One region of the Marvinbryantia formatexigens DSM 14469 genome, then DNA from elsewhere that is predicted to be linked to it. Evidence: predicted binding sites of a transcription regulator. Region 1 holds the regulator's gene; the other holds the start of a gene.
The links. Region 1 encodes Rex, which represses fermentation and respiration genes when NADH is low (regulators of the CRP and FNR family bind a similar motif). Its sites were predicted from a motif close to ATTGTTAANTANTTAACAAT; they were not measured.

Region 1 (4,424 bases):
GTCCAGGTGGTTGGTCGGCTCGTCCAGGAAGATGATATCGGGCTTCTGCAGCAGCAGCTTGCCGAGCGCAACGCGGGTTTTCTGCCCGCCGGAGAGCGTATCGATGCTTTTGGAATACTCTTCCTCGGAAAAACCGAGTCCTTTTAAGATGCCGTTGATCTCGCTGCGGTAAGCGTAGCCGTTTTTGTTTTCAAATTCCGTGCTGAGCCGGTTGTAGGTCTCCAGCGCCGCATCCAGACGCTCCCCGTCCAGCCCCTTCATTTCCTGCTCCAGAGAGCGGAGGCGTTCCTCCAGCGCAATGATTTCCTGCCGGGTGGTAAGCAGCTCTCCGTAAATCGTGTTGCTTCCGGTAACGGCGTCGTGCTGCGCCAGATAGCCGATGGAGGTGCCTTTCGCAAACACCGCCTCGCCCTCGTCCGCCTGCATCTGCTTCATGATGATCTTCAGCAGGGTGGATTTTCCGGCTCCGTTGATGCCGACCACCGCCGCCTTTTCGCGCTCTTCAATGTGGAAGGAAACATCCTTCAGAATTTCATTAGTTCCAAATGCCTTTGATATATGACTGCATGTTAAAATCATGTTTTTATGTTCCTTTTTACTGTTTTTTAGGTTAGTTTATCACATTGCATCAATTTGTACTAGCTTTTTTCAAAGAAATGAAGTAAAATAGTTTGAGTTTAAAATGTGATAATCGATACACAGGAGGAATCTTTGGGATGAAAAAGGTTGTGAAATTTGGCGGAAGCTCCCTCGCCAGTGCAGAGCAGTTTCAGAAGGCGGGAAGCATTATCCGTGCGGAAAAGAGCAGAAAATATGTGGTGCCGTCCGCTCCCGGCAAGCGCTTTGACGGGGATACAAAGGTGACGGATATGCTCTACGACTGCTACGAAACCGCGGTCAGCGGACAGGATTTCGAGCAGAAGCTGGATAAAATCAAAGAACGCTACTATGAAATTATCAAGGGACTGCATCTGGATTTGTCGCTGGAGAAGGAATTTGCGCAGATTCACGATTACTTTAAAAACGGCGCCGGAAGCAATTATGCCGCTTCGCGCGGAGAATATTTAAACGGCATCATCATGGCGGCATATCTTGGCTTTACCTTTATCGACGCGGCAGAAGTCATTTTCTTCCGGGAGGATGGCAGCTTTGACGCCGACAAGACCGACAAGATTCTTTCCGCACGGCTGAAAAAGACGGAATACGCCGTGATTCCCGGCTTTTACGGCGCGATGACAAACGGAAGCATCCGCACCTTTTCCAGAGGCGGCTCCGATATCACCGGCTCCATCGTTGCGCGGGCGGTAAAGGCGGACATTTATGAAAACTGGACGGACGTTTCCGGCTTTCTGGTAACGGACCCGCATATCGTGGAAAATCCGGAGCCGATTGAGACGATCACCTACCGCGAGCTGCGCGAGCTTGCCTATATGGGCGCTTCCGTGCTGCACGACGAGGCGATTTTCCCGGTAAGATGCGAGGGGATTCCCATCAATATCCGCAATACGAACGACCCGTCCGCACCGGGCACGATGATCGTGGAGAGCACCTGCAAAAAGCCGAAATACACCATCACCGGCATTGCCGGGAAAAAAGGCTTTGCGGCTATCAACATTGAAAAGGACCGCATGAATTCGGAGGTCGGGTTCGGACGCAAGGTACTCAGTGTATTTGAAGATAACGGGATTTCTTTCGAGCATATTCCCTCCGGCATCGATACCATGAGCGTATTTGTCCATCAGTCTGATTTTGAGGAGAAGGAGCAGAAGGTGCTTGCGGGCATTCACCGCGCGGTATCGCCGGATTATCTGGATATGGAGGCGGACCTGGCGCTGATCGCGGTGGTCGGACGCGGCATGAAATCCACCAGAGGAACCGCGGGCAGAATTTTCTCGGCGCTCGCCCACGCGAATATCAATATCCGCATGATCGACCAGGGCTCCAGCGAGCTGAACATCATCATCGGTGTGAGCAACAGCGATTTTGAGAAGGCGATCCGGGCAATTTACGATATTTTTGTGACGGTACGTCTCTGATTGACATTTTTTTCACATTGATATATAATGGAGTATCATAGATTTCGGAGGGGATTCTGGTGGAAGAAAAGGAAATTTCAAGGGCAGTCATAAAGCGCCTTCCCCGTTATTACCGGTATCTTGGCGAACTTCTTGACAGTGGTGTGGAGCGTATCTCCTCCAATGAGCTGAGCGACCGCATGAAGGTGACAGCGTCGCAGATACGCCAGGATTTGAATAATTTTGGCGGATTTGGCCAGCAGGGATACGGTTACAATGTAAAATTTCTGTATCATGAGATAGGTAAGATTCTCGGACTGGATAAAACCTATAACATGATTATTCTGGGCGCGGGTAATCTCGGACAGGCTCTCGCAAACTATGTGCGGTTTGAAAAGCGCGGTTTCCGCATTATCGGCATGTTCGACGTCAATCCGCAGCTCATCGGGAAAAAAATCCGCGGCATTGAAATACGTATGATGGATGAGCTGCCGGATTTTCTGGCGGAAAATGACATTCAGATCGCCACACTGACGCTTCCGAAGGCGGCGGCGGAGGAGGTGGCGGTAAAGCTGGTGGAATCCGGCATCAAAGCCATCTGGAATTTCGCACATACAGATTTGCATCTGCCGGATGACGTGGTAGTGGAGAATGTTCATCTGTCCGAAAGTCTGATGCAGTTATCGTACAACATCACAAAGAATCAGCGCGACAGAAATACAAAGTAAGTGACGGGGCTTCTGCAAATATTTTTGCGGCGGCCCTGTTTCCGTGGAATGAAAGGAAGGAGGCGGCGCTGTGGAAACGATTTACTGTCCGCAGAAGCTCTCGGAGGTGCTTCCGCGGCGGACGGCGGATTCCTTTAAGGGCACCTACGGAAAGGTTCTGGTGGTGGCGGGGAGCCGCAACATGTGCGGAGCCGCGTATCTTGCCGGAAAAGCGGCGTACCGCACGGGCGCCGGGCTTGTTTATATTTATACGGAGGAGTGCAACCGGGTGATTCTGCAGCAGCTCCTCCCGGAGGCGGTGCTGCTCACCTACGATGTGCAGAATTGGAAGCCGGAGGCGCTGGATGATTGTCTTCGCGGCATGACGGCGGTGAGCGCTGGCTCCGGTCTTGGCACGGGGGAAGTAAAAAAAGAGATTTTACGGCATATCCTGGCGGCGGATTATCTGCCGCGCGTGCTGGATGCGGATGCCCTGAATCTGCTGGCGGCGGATGAAACGCTCTGGGAAGTGGCGAAGGAGCCTTTTATCATCACGCCGCATATCGGGGAAATGAGCCGCCTGTGCGCTCTGCCGGCGGCAAAGCTGAAGGCGGCTCCGGCAGAAACGGCAGCGGCGTTTTCCGCCGCGCACCGGGTCATCACCGTTCTGAAGGACGCAAGGACTGTGGTCTCCGACGGGAAGGACTGCTCCTGGAATACCTGCGGAAACAATGGCATGGCGACCGGCGGGAGCGGGGATGTGCTCGCCGGCATCATCGGCGGTCTGCTTGCGCAGAAGCTGCCGCTCTTTGAGGCGGCAAAGCTTGGCGTTTATATCCACGCGCTCGCGGGGGATGCCGCCGCGAAGGAGCGCGGCACCTACTCCATGATGGCGGGTGATATCCTGGAACATATTTTATACGGCGTCTCGTAGAAAAGCTGCCCCCAGTTACGGAAAGCGGCAGTGTCCGCCGCCCGGAGATTCCGGCGGCGCAGATAGTTTCGGTCAAAAACCGTCCGGAAATCCCGGCGGCGAAGATAGTCTGGGTCAAAAAAACATCTGCGGCAGAAGGTCCGCAGAGGAGGAAGATTATGAAAAATTACAGCAGGGTATATGCGGAGATCGATCTGGATGCGATCGCATATAATTTTGAATCCATGCACAGAAATATTCATCCCTCGGCAGGGATGATAGCGGTCATCAAGGCGGACGGCTACGGACACGGCGCCGTTCCCATCGCACGGCTGGCGGAGCCGCTGGACTATATCTGGGGCTTTGCCGTAGCCACCGCCGAGGAGGCGCTGCAGCTTCGGACCGCCGGTATCAAAAAGCCTGTCCTCATTCTTGGCTATGTCTTTGAGGAGCATTATGAGGAGCTTATCCGCGCGGACATCCGTCCGGTGGTATTTAAGCTCTCTATGGCGGAGCAGCTGTCAAAGGAGGCGGTGCGCCAGCAGAAAAACGCCGTCATCCACATCGGTCTGGATACCGGCATGACGCGCATCGGTTTTCCGTGCACGGCGGAGAGCCTTCTGGAAATCATGCTGATAAGCAGACTTCCGAATATAAAAATCGAGGGCATATTTACGCATTTTGCGCGGGCGGACGAAACCGATAAGACCTCTGCGCAGAACCAGCTGGAGCATTTCCTGAAGTTTACAGACAGCCTGAAGGAAAAGGGGGTGGACATTCCTCTGCGCC
Region 2 (4,424 bases), 910 kb from region 1:
ATTCTTTTGCGATGGTGGTGTCAACCGGAAGCAGCAGCTTCTTGCCAAGCTTCTCTGCCTTTTCCATCATTTCCTTGCAGTAATCAATCTTCTCATCATCTACCAGAGAGGTACCTACCTCGTATCCTTTTGCTTTCAGGAAGGTGTAAGCCATACCGCCGCCGATGATAAGCGTATCGCATTTTTCAAGAAGATTGGAGATAACGTTCAGCTTGTCCGCAACCTTTGCGCCGCCGAGGATTGCAACGAACGGTCTTACCGGATTCTCTACCGCATTGCCGAGGAAGTTGATTTCCTTCTGCATCAGATAGCCGACAACATTCTCGCCGCCCTTCGCTGTGATGAATTTTGTCACACCTGCAACAGAAGCATGTGCTCTGTGGGAGGAACCGAATGCATCGCATACATACAGATCAGCCAGGTCTGCCAGCTCTTTGCTGAATTCTTCACCGTTCTTTGTCTCTTCCTTGCCGCGGAAACGGGTGTTCTGCAGAAGCACCACGTCGCCGTCCTTCATCGCTTCCACTGCCTTTGTTGCCGCTTCACCGGTTACGTTGTAATCGGAAACGAATACAACTTCTTTGCCAAGCTTCTCAGACAGTCTCTTTGCAACCGGTGCAAGGGATTCGCCCTCGTTCGGGCCGTTTTTCACTTTTCCAAGATGAGAGCAGAGAATTACTTTTCCGCCGTCATTGATTAATTTCTGGATGGTCGGCAGCGCTGCCACGATACGTGTTTCATCCGTAATCTCGCCGTTTTTCAGCGGAACGTTGAAATCACATCTTACCAGGACGCGTTTGCCCTTTGCGTTGATATCATCAACTGATTTTTTATTTAATCCCATGATTTAAAACCTCCGTTTTCATTTCTTACGAGTTTTCATAGTAAATGAGGTCCGGTCCTGGGACCGGACCTCTGACAGGTCTTGATAATGCTCTTATGCCAGCTCGCTGAAATATTTGATTGTGCGAACCATCTGGCTTACGTAAGAGTTCTCGTTGTCATACCAGGAAACAACCTGTACCTGGGATGTGCCGTCTTCCAGATTTACTACCATTGTCTGAGTAGCATCGAACAGAGAACCAAATCTCATACCAACGATATCGCTGGATACGATTTCGTCTGTGTTGTATCCGAAGGACTCTGTAGCTGCAGCCTTCATAGCCTCGTTGATTCCTTCAACGGTAGCTTTGCCCTTAACAACAGCGTTCAGAATCGTGGTAGAACCTGTCGGGGTCGGAACACGCTGAGCAGCGCCGATAAGCTTGCCGTTCAGTTCCGGAATAACCAGACCGATAGCTTTTGCAGCACCTGTGCTGTTCGGAACGATGTTTACAGCGCCTGCACGGCTTCTTCTGAGGTCGCCTTTTCTCTGCGGACCATCCAGAATCATCTGGTCGCCTGTGTAAGCGTGGATCGTGCACATGATACCGGACTGAATCGGCATATAGTCGTTCAGAGCCTTTGCCATCGGAGCGAGGCAGTTTGTTGTACAGGAAGCTGCGGAAATAACGGTATCTTCAGCTTTCAGTGTCTTATGGTTTACATTGTAAACGATAGTCGGAAGGTCGTTTCCAGCCGGAGCAGAAATAACAACCTTGCGGGCGCCTGCTTTGATATGAGCTTCAGCTTTTGCCTTGGAGGTATAGAAGCCTGTGCACTCAAGAACAACGTCTACACCAAGCTCGCCCCACGGAAGCTGGGATGCATCAGCCATAGCGTAGATTTTGATTTCTGTTCCATCAACTGTGATAGAATCTTCGCCTGCGCTTACCTTGTCAGCCAGTTCATATTTACCCTGAGAAGAGTCATACTTCAACAGATGAGCCAACATTTTCGGGCTTGTCAAATCGTTGATAGCCACTACTTCATAACCCTCAGCACCAAACATCTGTCTGAATGCCAGACGACCGATACGGCCAAAACCATTGATTGCTACTTTTACTGCCATAATCGCAATTCCTCCTAAAAATATAAATAATATTTTTGTCTGCACATATGCGCAGAATGTTACCGTTTCCCAGTTTGTTAAAGAAACGTCAACCTTAATGACATTTTACCCAATTTGTCCCAAAAATTCAAGACATATTTTTCATAATCGCAAAAAATGTGGTTTCCTTTCGCGAAAGACGGCGTAATAACGGAAACCGCACTCCAGAAGCAGCCCGCGGACGCTCTCAAACTGCCCGGCGATCCACTCCGGCGCGTGCGCATCCGAGCCGACGGTGACGATCTCGCCACCCATCCGGCGGTATGCCTTTATAATATCCATGCACGGATTCGCTGTTCCAAGCCCCTGCTTATAGCCCGCGGAATTAATCTCCAGCCCGACGCCGTGCTCAATGAGCGCCTGCAGCGCCGCATCCAGTACATCCTTATATTTTTCATAGGAATACTGTCTGTTTTTATTCGGGCCGTAGCGCACCACGTAATCCAGATGCCCGTAGGTATCCACATTGGAGAACGCAGAAAGATTCTTCGGAATCGTCTCAAAATACGCCCGGTACGCCTCTTCCTCCGTGCGTCCTTCGTAAAAGTCCGCAAAATACGGGTCTTTGCCCGCCACTGTGTGAGAGGAACCGATGATAAAATCAAAGTCCCATGCCCTGGAATATGCGTTTAAAAAATCAGCATACTGCGCCTCCAGCCCCAGCTCAACGCCAAAAAGCAGCTCAATTTTTCCACGGTATTTTTCCTTCAGGTCCAGAAAGCCCCTCCGGTACGCCTCCGTATCCACCTCAAAAGAAACGCCGTTGTCCAGCATCCCGTGGTCCATATGCTCCGTAAAGCACATTTCTGTCAGACCAAGCTGCAGCCCTCTTTCTATCATGCTCTCCATCGGCGCGTCAGAATCCGCGGAGAAACTGCTGTGCAGATGACAGTCCGCCAGAATACTCATAAAATGGTTCCTCCTCCCAGCACGTTTTCGCCATCGTAAAAGACCACCGCCTGTCCCGGCGTCATCGCCCGCTGCGGCTCGTCAAAAATACATTCCACCATGTCCGGTCCCGCCATGCGGATGGTTGCCGGCGCCCCTCTGTGATTGTAGCGGATTTTCGCCGTCACGCGCGTATCGCCGTCAATTTCCGGCACCGACATGAAGTTTAATTTATTCGCAAGAAGACGCCGCTTAAAAAGCTCCTCGTTCTCTCCGATCACCACCTCGTTTGTCTCCGGACGGATGTCCGTCACAAACACGCGGTGCCCCATCGGAAGCTGCAGTCCTCTCCGCTGTCCGATGGTATAATGTGTGATGCCGCGGTGCTGTCCGAGCACCGTGCCGTCCGCCGTCACAAAATTGCCGGCGGGCATCTCTCTGCCAGTATATTCTTCAATAAAGGAAGCGTAGTCGTCGTCCGGCACAAAGCAGATTTCCTGGCTGTCCGGCTTGTTCGCCACACGCAGCCCGATTTTTTCCGCAATGCCGCGGATTTCTTCTTTTGTGTACTCTCCCACCGGCATCAGCGTATGCGCGAGCTGCTCCTGCGTCAGATTGTAAAGCGCATAGGTCTGATCCTTCGCGGCGGTCGCCGAACGGCAGATGGTATACCGCCCGCCCGGAAGCTGCCGGATGCGCGCGTAATGTCCTGTTGCGATGTAATCCGCGCCGATGGCAAGGCTTCTCTGCAGGAGCGCCTCCCACTTCACATAGCGGTTGCAGGCGATGCAGGGATTCGGCGTCCGCCCGCACAGATATTCCTGTGCAAAATAATCCATTACCTTTTCTTTAAATTCCGCCTTGAAATTCATCACATAATACGGAATTTCCAGTGTCTGCGCCACGCGCCTTGCATCCTCCACGGCGCTCAGGCCGCAGCAGCCGCCGTTTTCCTCCTGCGTCTGCTCTTCCTCATCCTGCCATATCTGCATCGTCACGCCGACCACGTCATAGCCCTGTTCCTTTAAGAGCCACGCCGCCACTGAGGAATCGACACCGCCCGACATTCCCACAACCACTTTTTTCTTCATCGCACTGACCTGCCATTAGTATTCTTCTTCCTCGTCCTCTTCGCCCTCGTGGATATCGGACTTCGGCTTCTTTAAACCTTCAATTTTGATGCCGTGCTTCTCCGCATAATCCCAGAGCGCCGCGTGGATAGCCTCCTCCGCAAGCAGGGAACAGTGTACCTTCACCGGCGGAAGCCCGTCCAGTGCCTCCATGACCGCCTTGTTCGTCACCTGCAGCGCCTCCTGGATATTTTTGCCCTTTACAAGCTCGGTTGCCATGCTGCTGGTCGCCACAGCAGCGCCGCATCCGAACGTTTTAAACTTTACATCCTGGATAATGCCGTCGTCGTCAATATCCAGATACATGCGCATGATATCGCCGCATTTTGCATTGCCCACGGTTCCCACGCCGCTGGCGTCCTCTATTTCACCCATATTTCTGGGATGCTGGAAATGATCCATTACTTTCTCACTGT

Region 2: the regulator Rex is predicted to act here: its motif matches at 2,025-2,044, upstream of gap (type I glyceraldehyde-3-phosphate dehydrogenase).

What each region holds. Positions count from the first base shown of each region.
Region 1 is NZ_CP102268.1:4,149,954-4,154,377, forward strand. It holds gene NQ534_RS19395 (ABC-F family ATP-binding cassette domain-containing protein) at 1-579, opposite strand, end outside; gene NQ534_RS19400 (aspartate kinase) at 717-2,036, shown strand; gene NQ534_RS19405 (redox-sensing transcriptional repressor Rex) at 2,096-2,743, shown strand; gene NQ534_RS19410 (NAD(P)H-hydrate dehydratase) at 2,814-3,656, shown strand; gene alr (alanine racemase) at 3,815-4,424, shown strand, end outside.
Region 2 is NZ_CP102268.1:478,677-483,100, forward strand. It holds gene NQ534_RS02610 (phosphoglycerate kinase) at 1-844, opposite strand, end outside; gene gap (type I glyceraldehyde-3-phosphate dehydrogenase) at 938-1,951, opposite strand; gene NQ534_RS02620 (histidinol-phosphatase HisJ family protein) at 2,093-2,899, opposite strand; gene mnmA (tRNA 2-thiouridine(34) synthase MnmA) at 2,896-3,969, opposite strand; gene nifU (Fe-S cluster assembly scaffold protein NifU) at 3,985-4,424, opposite strand, start outside.